DNA from 3 places in the Piscibacillus salipiscarius genome. Region 3 is predicted to be linked to each of the others. Evidence: riboswitches for the same ligand, from Rfam matches in the RefSeq annotation. Region 3 holds a riboswitch; each other region holds the start of a gene.
The links. Region 3 has a riboswitch for cyclic di-GMP ahead of ACFSW4_RS02025 (YncE family protein). Riboswitches for the same ligand answer to the same signal wherever they lie in the genome.
Positions count from the first base shown of each region.

Region 1: linked by a shared signal. The riboswitch ahead of ACFSW4_RS09100 (anti-repressor SinI family protein) and the one ahead of ACFSW4_RS02025 (YncE family protein) in region 3 are both predicted to bind cyclic di-GMP.
Region 2: linked by a shared signal. The riboswitch ahead of ACFSW4_RS09410 (anti-repressor SinI family protein) and the one ahead of ACFSW4_RS02025 (YncE family protein) in region 3 are both predicted to bind cyclic di-GMP.

Region 1 covers NZ_JBHUMZ010000021.1:81,822-86,394, forward strand. Annotated here, with positions in the region: gene ACFSW4_RS09090 (APC family permease) at 1-1,013, opposite strand, end outside; gene ACFSW4_RS09095 (hypothetical protein) at 1,378-1,860, shown strand; cyclic di-GMP riboswitch class I at 1,992-2,074, shown strand; gene ACFSW4_RS09100 (anti-repressor SinI family protein) at 2,092-2,235, shown strand; gene ACFSW4_RS09105 (AI-2E family transporter) at 2,382-3,467, shown strand; gene ACFSW4_RS09110 (PucR family transcriptional regulator) at 3,548-4,405, shown strand; gene ACFSW4_RS09115 (ABC transporter ATP-binding protein) at 4,511-4,573, shown strand, end outside.
Region 2 covers NZ_JBHUMZ010000021.1:147,054-151,626, forward strand. Annotated here, with positions in the region: gene ACFSW4_RS09395 (MFS transporter) at 1-1,093, opposite strand, end outside; gene ACFSW4_RS09400 (hypothetical protein) at 1,281-1,802, opposite strand; gene ACFSW4_RS09405 (nucleoside hydrolase) at 1,864-2,817, opposite strand; gene ACFSW4_RS09410 (anti-repressor SinI family protein) at 2,900-3,073, opposite strand; cyclic di-GMP riboswitch class I at 3,054-3,143, opposite strand; gene ACFSW4_RS09415 (Crp/Fnr family transcriptional regulator) at 3,244-3,969, shown strand; gene ACFSW4_RS09420 (hypothetical protein) at 4,035-4,573, shown strand, end outside.
Region 3 covers NZ_JBHUMZ010000009.1:26,913-31,485, forward strand. Annotated here, with positions in the region: gene ACFSW4_RS02025 (YncE family protein) at 1-1,533, opposite strand, end outside; cyclic di-GMP riboswitch class I at 1,645-1,729, opposite strand; gene ACFSW4_RS02030 (NERD domain-containing protein) at 2,178-3,185, opposite strand; gene ACFSW4_RS02035 (efflux RND transporter permease subunit) at 3,892-4,573, opposite strand, start outside.

The DNA of each region.
Region 1 (4,573 bases), on a different contig from region 3:
GAAAAGGCGTTCGGTAGCACTTTACCTCTTGCCATAGCGAATAATACACGGCTTGCTGAAATTAAAAATCCGTTTAAGCCTGTGAAGATCCCCATAGATAAAGCGACTACTAAAATAACTAATCCGCCAGTTCCTAATACGTCTTGAACGACAGTACCTGTTCCCCACTGAAGACCTGCAGATGACGTATCCTGCCAAGGAGCTGCGACAGCTGTTGTGATGATCATAAATGAATAGATAATCGCAGCAAATAATAATGCCATCATAATTAACGTTAACGCTTTTCGTGCTGAGAATTTGAACTCTTCTGCAGCTTGTGGTACGTTATCAAACCCGACATAAGCAAATGGTGCAATCGCAACAATGGTTAAGATTGCTGCTAGCGGTGATACTTCTGGGCTAAATACAGGATTCATGTTACTAAATGACGCCCCGCTATTCGTCGTCATAAAGCCTGTTAATGAAAATACTCCCAAGATTAAAATCATAACAAATATAAATTGCATGCGACCAGATAATCCTGATCCTTTAATATTTAGATAAGTGAAAAATGCAACTAATAAAGTAACTATAATAATTTCAGTAAAATAAACATCCCAGCCTGCAACAGTATAAATCTTCATATTTTGAATGAAATCAGGGAAAACGAATTTAAGCATCAATGCAAAAGCTGTCGCGTTTAACGCCACAATACATATGTACCCTAACGTTAAGAACCAACCACTAATATAAGCGTGTACACGGTTTAAGCTTAAAAATGCATAAGCAAATTCCCCGCCTGAAACCGGGTAATTCCTGATCAGCACTCCATAACTGATTGCAATAATAGCCATTAATACAGCGCCAATACTCAATCCTAAAATAACGCCTAATGGCCCAGCACCAGCCATCCAATCAGCAGGTAGTACAAATGACCCCCAACCAATTGATGAACCTAATGCTATGGCCCATACCCAATGTGGTTTGAGTGTCTTACTTAGTTTCTTTCTCTCCAGTCCATTTCCAGAACTCAATTTTAAAACCCCTTTATATTTAGTTTTTTCACAACTATAACCGCTATTTTACCACTACGGTTCATCATATAAAAAACAGGTTTGGACAACTAAAACGCACCATGAAATAGCATTTACGCTCTAATAAGGTCCTCAGTTATTGAGAGGTTACCATAAAACGGTTTTTGCTTCATTTTGTCCAAATCTGTCACATCATTGTTTATTTTCCCCGAAATGTACCGTATAAATCATATTTTTTTTGACGAAGATGAAATAAGAACAAAGGAATTATTGTACAGAGAAAGGCTGACGGCATGACATGCGTAAATTTCTCCTGATTTTAAGTATCTTAATCATTTATTTTGTTATTAATGGTGTCAACACGGTGGATCGTATATTAGACTATAATTTCACTTCTGAGAAACAATCTGAGACGAATCAAGATAAAGAGTCCTATACTTGGACAGACGATGTGTTACCTAGAACCCCAACAAACCAGACAACCCAACCCGATGAAGATGACATTATTAACAAGTATGAAACGAGCTATGAAGAATTAAAACAAGAAACCATAACCGAAGTTGAGCAAATTAAAGAAAACGTACTATCTGAACTTGAAGAAGACCCAAACCCACTCAAGCTTGGAGCAATGGCTATTAAATATGAACAAAAAGCAACGGAACTGGAAAATGATATCGATCAGAAGTTTGAGGAATTATTTGAGGCGTTTGAGCAAGAGCTAGATCGTTATGGGTATTCCAAAGCATCAGTTGTAAAGCTGGAGCGAAAATATAAAAGTACAAAAACAGACCTTAAAAATGAACTTGTAAAAGAAGCAAGTGCTTGGATGGAAGGCAGAAAATTTTAATTTTCGACAAGAAAATACTTTAACATTAAAATTAATTGAAAATTTAGTAAAAAAGTCTCGGAATTTTTAGATGAAAAAGGGGTAACATTTTCCTAGTAAAGCTTATACAATTAAATTAAGATAAAGTCGATGCAGTTTAAAGGCAAACCTTTTGAAAAAAAGGGACGCAAAGCGAGTGGTCTAAGGGGAAACCTAAGACAGCACAGCTGCCTCATCTGTTGGGGGAGGAAAATGGTCACTATGACGCATTACCAAAAAGCTACAGAAAAACAACTGGATCGAGAATGGGTACTACTAATGAAAAAAGCAAAAGAAATGGGTATTAGTAAAAGAGAAATAAGAAAATTCATTGATGTTGAACGACCAAGTATATAACTTACAAACGGCCGTGGACAGTGAGTTCACGGTATCTTTATGTTTAGAGACTATTATTTTGGAAATACTAGAACCATAAATAAGTAGACTAGCAAATTTTACTATATTACAATATGACTATACATTTTAGAGAGTTGGTGAAATACGTGCCTAATGGAAAATGGTTCCGAATCGGTTATGCTGTCATCATCATTATGGTAATCATCTTTCTATCGACAAAGATACAGTTTATCTTCTCCCCCCTATTCGTTTTAGCTCAAACAATTTTTACACCATTAATTATTGCAGGGATTTTATATTATTTAACAAGACCCATTGTCGATGTACTAGATAATAAAATGCCGCGGCCGGTTGCGGTGTTAATTGTATTTTTAACAGGGATTGGTTTATTAGTTGGCTTAGTCATGTTAGTTTATCCTGAACTTCAAAAACAAATTGAAAATTTTGCTGAACAGGTGCCCACATTTATTGATGAAGCCAATCAATTTTTACTATCTGTGCAAAACAGTGAATGGTTTAATCGAATTTCTCCTGACCAACAAGCCATCACCGAATGGTTAAGGAGTTTAGAAACCAACTTAACAGATATTGCTTCTAATTTAGCTGGAAACATCACGACCTATTTAGGTGTCGTTGCTAGTGCCATTATTGTTCTAATTGTTGTACCTTTTGTATTGTTTTATTTACTTAAAGACGGTGAGCGTTTACCAAAGAGAATCATCAGCTTTTTACCGAAGAAATATAAGTATGAAGTAGGCGAGATTCTAGATGAGATGGATGATGCGTTAAGTAATTACATTCAGGGCCAGATTATTGTTAGTTTCTGTGTTGGGATACTGATCTATATTGGCTACTTGATTATCGATTTAAAATTCGCGTTAATTCTAGCATTTATTGCCTTATTTACAAACTTTATTCCATTTATCGGTCCATGGATTGGAACAGCACCAGGCGTTATTGTCGGTTTATTTGAATCACCACTTCAAGCACTGTTAGTAGTCATCGTAGCCGTTGTCGTTCAGCAAATTGAAAGTAATTTAATATCACCACAAGTCATGGGTAAAAAATTAAACGTCCACCCTATTACGATTATTTTCTTACTATTATTTGCTGGTAAATTCGGCGGAGTTGTAGCAATGATTATCGCGGTACCAACTTATGCAGTCGGTAAAGTTATTGTCAGTCACATTTACCGCATTATTAAACTACGAAATAAAGAGATGTTTGATTAAGGTTGTCTCAATTGAGGCAGCCTTTTTTACTGACTTGTCTGATATAATAGCTTTAAAGACTGATTAAAGGAGAACGTTTGATGGATTTTCAAAAATTAGTAGAGTTGTTTCCTAATTTAAAACGAGTTCATTCTGAGCCTAAACATTCTTTTACCTTTCGTATACAGGGGCAGCTTTATGCTATACCGGAAAAAGACTTAACTTATGATTATAAACAGATTATAAAAGCCTTTGCGGATCATGAACTTATACATACTAATGAAGAAAAAAACTGGCTGGACTTTCTTAATGGACTTAGCTCTGAGCGACCTATCCAGGGACAAAACATTCGCCTAACCATCATGCAAATACAAAATAATTCTGAACAGCAGGACACACTCAAAGAGTCCATTTCTTTACTCTTAAATAAGTCAGTTTTATTTCTGTGGGAGAAACCTAATTTGCTTGTGTTGCTTGAATCATTATGTGGTGATTATGAGCCAATTCCCTTTGAAGAAATTATCGACGTGATGAGTGACGATTTAGATTTGAATTTGAGGTTAATGATAAGTAACCCACTTAAAGTAGATGAAAAAACGCCTGAATTTTATAAGTGGTTTATTGATACGGCTGATAAGGTATTTACTAAAACGTCTAAACGATTAGTCAAACAAGGAGATGCTCTAATCCTTCTTCTTCCTGAAAAATACACATTTGGGGAACGTGAATATTTTGGCCAGTCGATTTTACAAAACAGTTCGGATGACGAAGACTTAATTAAAACCATCAAAACCGTCATTGAACATCAAGGGAATGTGACCGCTGCAGCGAAAACATTATATATGCACCGAAACAGTGTTCAGTACCGATTGGATAAATTTCAAGAACTGACGGGGCATGATATCAAAAACTTTAACGACATGCTAAACGTTTACTTAGCGATTCAGTTAATAGAATGATAGATATGCACAAAAAATTCTGAGTTTTTTGTGCAATCTTTCTATATGAAAGCGATTTCGCCTAAGGTACACTTAAATTAACACTTTTATATTGGGGGAATTGACATGGCAGAGTTACGTTTAGAAAACATTAATAAAATCTATGAAAAAGATGTACATGCGGTACAA
Region 2 (4,573 bases), on a different contig from region 3:
TCCAAATCACGCCAACACCAGTCCCGCCTACGGTTACACCAATATAATAACTAAACAAATAGATACTCGTCGCTCCGCTCTTGTGATGTTTCGCGGTTGCACCAACCCAAGACGAAGTAAGCGAATGAGCTGTGAAGAAGCCGAGGCACATGACCGCAAGCCCGAGGATAATCACGACCACATTTGAGATGACGGTCATCAACACTCCTGTCGCCATGATTATTAAACCGCTAAATAAAATGCGAACCGTTCCATATAAGTCCGCTAGTTTTCCTGCAATAGGCGAGCCAATGACACCCATTGAGTACGTTAAAAACAAGAGCGAGATCACTTGAATGGATAAGAAAAAAGGATCACCTTCCAAGTAGAAAGGCAAGTACACCCAAATCCCCGAAAAGCTCACTTGAATCATCATTCCGAAAATAAAAGCATAAATCAGCAGTGGATTTTTCAAATGAATAAACATCCCTTTTAAATCCTGCGAATAGGGCTGCTTTGAACTAGTGAAAGATTTTGATTTAGGTAATACGACTAAACACAATAGGGATATGACAAGTCCAAACACACCTAACACATAAAAGCTTGACTCCCAGGTATAAGCCTCTGCCCAGAAACCGCCAAAGACTCTGCCTGCCATACCGCCAAGAGCGTTACTTGCGATATAAATCGTGACCGCTAAAGCGCGGCTGCCTGCTGCAACTTCTTCCGTTATGTAGGCAACGGCAACAGCTGGAAGGCCTGCGCAAAAGATCCCGACTAGTAACCTTAAAAACACGAGTGCATAAAACGAATCAACCAATGGCATTAAAAAGAGTGGCACGACCGATAACAACATCGTCCACTTTAAAATGCCAATTCGTCCAATTCGGTCCGAAACAAATCCAAACGCAAGCAAACTAATCATAAGTGAAAACGATGCAACGGAAAATAATAGACTCGACTCAGTTGCTGATACTCCAAATTCTTTTGCTAGAATAGGTAAAATAGGCTGGATAATATAAAGGTTTGAAAAGATAAAAACAGATGCCAGCATTAACCCTAGTGACAACTGCCAAAACCGCCCGTCCCTAAACGAATAGGCCGACTCTCCCATGTTAATCCTTCTTTCGGTGCCATTAGTTGTCCATCATTTTATCAAACTATTGATGAAATCTCATCTAATGTAAGTTGTCCGTCAAAGCGTATCAGTCACTTTGGGAAGTTTATCGGTCACTTTTAGAATTTTATCAATCAGTTTTGGAAAATTATCGGTCGCTTTTTCTCTACAAAAAAAGACCCCTCTAGAGGTCTCCATGCCAGATGATTTCGCCTTTTTGCTGATTGGGATCCACATTGACGTTAAAATTATGCTTTTCATAAAAATACGTCAGACGATTTAAATGATCCCAATCACGCTCAACTAAATCACCTGTAATATATTGATAGTTAAACTCTTTGACTAAATCTTTTAAATAATTCATTAAAATAGACCCATACCCTTGATCCTCAGGCCCTTTTATATCGGCAATATGAACGGTTTGTTCATCTTTAAATTCAAGCTGCATACAGGAATCCCAGTGGCCTTTAAATGGTCCTGCGCAATCATTGACCATCAGCTGCCCCTTCTCATCATCAGCATCCTTAAACACAATCACCCAATTATCCTGCTTTGTTTGGTCAATGCCAACAATGTCATATTTCTTTGAGATTTCCTTTATATTTTCACGCATTCGAAGAACTTGGAACTCCATGTTCTCAAGTTCAGCTTGTCGCTCCTCTTGAGTCTGTTCAGCTTCAAGCTCTAATAACCTTGGAAAACTCATCGAATGCCCCTTTCTTTAAAACTCAAACACACAATTGGGCATTATACAAGAATTCTCACATCTATGCAAGTTCATAGCTTCGGATCGAATCGATAAACAAATCGACTAACCTTTCCCGGTCCACATCATGAAGTACGTAGGCATTTGGCTGCCTTCCTAATGTGTCTAAGTAATCAACAAAGGTCGTACCTGCGGTTAAAGGTGAGTTACGTTCAACCGTAACATAATAAAAATTACCACTAAATAGACTCGGGTCAATAATATAGGCTGCAGCGCACACATCATGGAGCCTGACTACATCTTCAAAGTAAGTCACATTAAAAGGCGAACCCATAGATGCTTCCTGGTAAAACTTCAGCATTCGGTAGACCTTATCGGATAAATCACTATTAATTGCACGAATGTTCTCAAGCTCGGGTTCCGTTAAAAATGCTTGCCTCGTCGCATCAAGGCCACTCATGATGACAGGAACGCCGGACCTAAAAACTAACTCCGCAGCATCAGGGTCTGCATAAATATTAAATTCTGCTGTCGGAATAACATTACCTCCCATCACCGCACCGCCCATCATCGAAATCCTTTTAATATTCGACTTTAACTCAGGATGGGTACTTAACAACAAGCCGACGTTCGTTAACGGCCCGCTCGTCACAATGGTAATTGGCACATCCGATTTAGAGATGACATCATACATCGCTGATATCGCTGTTCTTATACTTCCAGGAAAATTAGATTTAGGAAAAACCACATTTCCCGTACCTGTTTCGCCATGAAAATCTGGTGCTGTCTCAAGTGACTTAAAAATTGGCTTATTTAAACCTCGAGCAACCTCAATCTCCTTACCTAAGTAACTCACCATTTTTAGTGCATTTTCATATGTTTGGTTCTGCTCTAAATTTCCAGGGGCAGTTGTAATTAATTGAACATCCAATTTTTCATGAATGAGCGCTACCAACAACATCATAAAATCATCTATGCCAGGATCTGTATCAATAATAACAGGAGTTTGTGCCACAAAAAAACCTCCAATAAAAATGAACTTTACTTCATCTTATTGAAGGTGACCTGAAATGTTGTTAAGATTATACAGGAAAATATTACAACTGACGTTTTTGCTCAATGAATTGTTTAACGTCCTCCAAGCATAACCCAAGCTCCCTAGCTTCCTTAAGTAATTCCACCCACTCTCGGTCTAACAACTGATCACTTTTTTCCCGAACTGACACCGTTTGTACTCCTCCCCACATGATCAGAGGCAGCTGTGCTATCATAGGCCACCCCCAGACCCTTAGACCACCAGCTTTGCGTCCCACTCTTTCAAGTGGTTTGCCTTTTCTAGAACAACTGGTATTTTTTTCTTCTAATTGATATACTATTCTAAAATAACGAAAACTTCTGTTAAGTACTTAACATTAAGTCATATTTTTAGGGGGAGAATTTGATGAAATATGATGAACTATGGTACTTATCTAAAATCGGATTTCTTGAACATGTCGCACCTCCTGCGAGCAATGAGCTCATAGGATGCATCAAACATGCAAGATATAATCGTAATGAGGTCATACGAACGCCTGACAACACCAAGCATGAGTTGGGTTTTATCAAAGAAGGCTCCGTGAGATTGTATACCATTAACGACGAAGGAAAACAGTTCACGTGCAGCCTATTAGGTCCAGGAAGTACCTTTGGTAAAATGAGATCCTTTTCACTACATATGGATAATGTTTATGTAGAAGCGATCGAGCCAACGCACTTTTGTACAGTTGATGAGGAAAGTTTTATGGCACTCGCAAACAAATACCCTATTTTATTGCACAAAGCTTTAGAAACATTAAGTGATCGGCTAAAAGAACGGGAAGAACGCCTTAAAGTCATGGCACTAGATCACTGCAAGGATAAAGTCATTCACCTGCTTCAAATGATTTACGACCGTTACAATAGACCATCACATGACCAAGAGTTCTACACCATCACCTTACCCATCACCCAGCAGGAACTTGCCAACATGATTGGTTCAAGCCGTGAGTCTGTCTCTACTGTTTTAAACGAACTTGCCGAAGAAGGACTCGTGAAATTTCCTAAGCGCAAACAAATAGATGTGCATTTTTCGCTAGTACAAGACGACCCCAACCCTAAATACATTCAAGATCTCTATCAAAACTATTAACAAAAATATGACAGTGTACTTTCAAACCCCTATAATGAAAGTAAACAGTAAAAGGACGTATCAACATGAAGTGGATCATCATTAGACCCCTTTTTGCATTACTAATGGGGTTTACCTATTTATTATCACAATTTATCGATTCAGACCTGCTTCCAATTCTGGTTAGTCTATTTGCGACGATTACGGTGATGTCTTACATACCTTATTTAAGTAAAACTCCGATGATACTTATAAGCACGTTGCTGATTTTAAGTGTTATCTTTTTACTAAACGGAAGCGGGCTCATGAAATTATTTCACGGGATGAGAGAAAATGTAGGGTTACTGGCAATTTTTCTTTTCGTTCCATTAATCTCCCTTCCAATTAAAAATGGTCAGTACTTAGACTACATGAACGCCATTTTTAATCATTATGTTAAAACATCCAAACAACTCTATACGTATTTAAAAATATCGATATTAGGTATTGGGTCGGTTATGAATTTGGGTACGATTCCAATTATGTACCATTTGACCGAAACATCTTCGTTTATTGATTATCGCGATACCCGAATCAGAGCGCTGACAAGAGGGTTCTCACTAAGCTTTTTATGGTCGCCTTATTT
Region 3 (4,573 bases):
TAAAATAGCTCGTTCTGGTAGGCTAAAACTAAATTCATATACAGAGATGTGTTCACCTGTTTCAGGATTTAACACAAGTAAATCTGAACCTGTAGACCCTGATTCACCTACATATAAATAATTATTACTAGAATCTAGATGAATGGCTGGTTCATAGTACGTATTCTTATTCGTATCATAGAATTCTAAAGCTTGTTCCGTGTTAGTTTGAAGGTCAATATGGTATAGAGTGACGTGTTGATCTAACGTTGCATAATTGATTTTCGTTCCATCTGTTGTGAGGTCGTATGGATTTTGTAAGGTCGTGATGTAATTAACGGCTGACCCCTGGGCGGTGCTCGTCGTTGCAATTTTAGTGCTTCCAGCTAGTGCGATGTACAGCTTATTATTGAGTAATTCTATATCTGTCGGAGCAGATCCAACAAATCTACTTTCTATGACTTCCATGGTCCCAGCGTTGATAACTAATAGCTGATTCTCACTTGTGGAAATCGCGTAGATTTTTTGATTTGGCTCGTCAAAAACCCACTTGTCTATTGGCTGGTTTAGGCTTAGTTTGTTGTTGTTAAATTGTGTTTGTGCAGTTTGGTCCGCATAATTGTCCTGGTTATTAAAGATCGTTTTATTCTGTGAATCGTACATGAGCCTCAGTTGTCCGTCTGATAAAACATGCGTGATGTTACTCGGCATTGTACCAACTATTCGGAATGTATTACGATCAAAGACACTTTCTTGTGAATAGACATAGTGATCGTCCGCGCCAATAATATTGGCAAGTCTCGATCCTGTTAAATTACTTTTGCTGAATTCATTCGTATAAAAACCGTGAATCTCCGCTAGGTCGTTTTTATTAAATTTATGCCCTGCATAAAAAACATCGTTTCCATCCACGGTGAAGTTACCTTTAGGAAATGGAAAACCGTAACTCCCACCATAAGTCGTTCGACTAAATAATGAATAGTCTTCAGTTGAGAAAGCTTTAAGACTAGAACCTGATGTACCGTGTTCAGCTGCATATAAGACTTTTGTTTCTTTGTCGAGATATAAGTCAGGCTCGCTAAATGGCGTCCAAGTATCACCTTGAATGACGACATCCGCTTCGGTCCCATCTTCTAAACTTTTTTCATAGATTTCATGGTTGTCTGAGTAAAAGAGTTGAGTAGAATTAACAGCAATATGGTAAGGCTCTAATTTCGTTGTGATCGTATTAGTGGTTTCCATCGTTGTGGTATCGATCACTTTTATGCTGTTTGTATTAGGTAGTGAAACGTAGATTTTGTTATTAAACAAATAAAGGTCAGCAGGGTTTGTACCTACTGTTGTGGTCTTGCTTATTGCTAGTGAACTATGAGTGATTTTATGTAATTTCCCTTCAGATGTAAGTGCATAAGTAACCTGGTTCGCATCATCCATTGTCCAATTAACAAGATTGCTCTCTAAATTGATTTGGTCTTCGGATGCGATACTAGAATTGCTAAAAGCTAATAAACTAATAATAATTGCGCCTATTAAGGCTATAGTCCTAAATTTCAATTTAATTCCCCCCTAATTTATTTGATTGTTGACGGTCCTCCTTTTTTAATAAATTTCACATAAAAAAAGCCCACCAAAAAAGATTGGTAGACTATGAATAATCCAATCCTTTTCGGCAACCCGGCTGTCTTAGTTCATTAACCTTAGACCCGCGGCTTTGCGCCCCCACCTTTCAATGGGTTTGCTATTATCGAAGGAGCTTTTTTATAATTAATAGGTAAAACGGTTCATGAAATTAACCTTACCAAAACTTATATCGGCATTTTTTCCTATAGTTTAAGTTAATTTAAACAAAATTTTATGTTTTTAGACAATTTTTGTAGTTGATTTGCATTACTTTCGCGCCATACCTTCAGATCTAAAGCGCGATGCGAACAGTTTTACTCTTGATGTGAACAGTTTTTGCTGAAATGCGAACACAACACTCTCAGATACGGACAATCCAAGCCAAAATACGGACAATTAATCACTAGATACGGACAGTTGATCCCCGGATACGAACACTTCTCTCAGAAATGCGGACAGTTTACTGCTTGATACAGACATATTCCTCAAAAATAGGATCTAAGTCTGATGCTTTTGCGCCCAAGCGCAAAAGCTCCCTTCTAAAATCAATATAAAAGGCTCCCAGCAAAACCGGGAGCCTACCTTATTTTACTTAAATATAAGCTTTTATTATACTCTATTAAATAATTAAAATCAGTTCGATAGTCATAATTCAGAATGTGTGTTTTGGGTTTTCGTCCTTTAGTTCTAAAGTTTTGCTTTGCTAATAGTCTTCTAGAGGTGACTAAATCAATTTTCAACCATTCGCTTAGGGTATCTGAAGTGATCTCATGACCAAAGATTAAATAGTAATCTTTTAAAAACTCCTCTAACACGGTTTGGCTTTTGTACTTACAATTATTACACTCGAAACCGTTCCTGCGATACTGCATTGATTTTGTATGACAATAGTTACAAAAAGCACCCGGGATAAAGTCCTTTTTAGATAGATTCAATTCCTTTAATAGATTCATATCATACATTTCATTGTGACGCTGGAGATCTCTATATAGCTTTAACCTGTTCTGAATGTCAGGTTTATCTTTATATTTCGTTTTGAGATCATAATAAGCATGGCTAAGCTTGTAGCCTGATACAATTCTAGGATCTAATGGGATTGGTCCTTGTTGAATCATGACATTTTTGTTTGTGAAGACGACTAATGTTTCTATTGGGATATCATATCCTCTACTTTTTAGCCATTTCGTAAGAAGTCTAGCGTGTTTTTCGACCTGAAGAATCGGATCTTGGTAGCCGACTTCATCATTTCTCACTTTTTGATTCATGATTCCAGTTCGGTGATCGATTGTTACTTCGCCTGCTAGATTCTTGACTTGTAACAGGAGTAAAAACTTCACGCAGAATAGGAGGGTATCGATTTCAAAGTGAATAAATTCCGACTTCATTCGAAGGTTACTTAACTTCGGGATCTTCTCCAAAATATATTTTAAATGAAAATCAATCGATAGTTCACCATAATAACCTGAGCTTGACTTTGCAATATCTTCATCTAAATGAGTTTGAATTTGATGGTTCGGGATTAAGTTACGTCTCGTTGCTAGTTGTTTGAATAATTTAATCGGGGTCGGCTGATCATTCGCGTACAACAGATTTGCCTTCTTTCTAAGAGGGAGTTGTCAAGATTAGAGAAGTACCTAGCCTTCCCCGGAGCCAGGTTGTTCACACTCCATAGACACGAGTTTTGTTATTTTTGATGGAATCCTCGAACCTTCAACTAACCTTGACACCTTAGTTATACTACCTGGAATTGTCTGACACAAGGTATAGAAAATTAGGTTTTCTCTAATATAAAAACTCAATTTTCTAGTAGATATTTGACCTAACAAGACGATTCCTAAGATGAAAATTTAATTTTTATAAAAATGTATTTTCTTAATTTTTTTGAATTCCTATTGAATGCGGATGATTTTATCTGAAATACAAACAAACTCCACCCGGATGCGAACACTTCACTCCGAAATACGGATAAACTTCGCTCGGATGCGAACACTCCTCCTCGAGATACAAACAAACTTCGCCCGGACGCGAACACTTCTCCCCGAGATACGGACAAACTCCACCCGGACGTGAACACTTCACTCCGAAATGCGGACAAACTCCGATAGGACGCGAAAGCTTCTCCTCGAGATACAAACAAACTTCGCCCGGACGCGAACACTTCTCCCCGAGATACGGACAAACTCCGCCCGGATGCGAACACTTCTCCCGCAGATACAAACAAACTTCACCCAGATGCGCACACTTTCCCTTTATAATACAAAAACCTCCCGCCGCGGCGGGAGGTTTCCATATTTAACTGCGCTTAGTAAATTTCGCTGCTAGGTCGTCGAACAACGTATAGACGACTGGGATAATCACCAGTGTTAGGATCATCGAGAATAGTAGCCCGAATATGATAACCACGGCGAGTGGTTGTTGGGCTTCGCCGCCTTCTCCGAGTCCGATTGACAGCGGGATCATACCTAATATCGTCGTGAGTGATGTCATCAGAATCGGGCGCAGACGGTTGGCGCCGGCTTCGATAATGGCTTCGAATCGTTCAATGCCTTTTCGCCTTAAGATGTTGATGTAATCAACGAGGACGATGGCATTGTTCACGACAATTCCGGCGAGCATGATCACCCCTATAAAGGCCGGAATCGATAGCGGCAGTCCAGTCACGAACAGTCCGAGAATAACCCCAATGATCATCGTTGGTAATGAGAACATGATGATAAACGGGTGCAGGAAGTTTTCGAACTGCACGGCCATGACGGCGTAGACTAGGAAGATTGAGAACACTAGGGCTAATGCTAGGTCTCCAAATGCTTCTTGCATGTCTTCGGCTTGCCCCCCGATATTGTATCCATAGCCTTCTGGGAATTCAAGTCCGCTAAGGCGTTCGTCAATGGCTGATGTCACAGTTCCTAGGTCGCTTCCGACAAGTCCTGCTGAGACGACCACGCGGCGCTGCTGGTTCTGTCTAGTTAGCGAT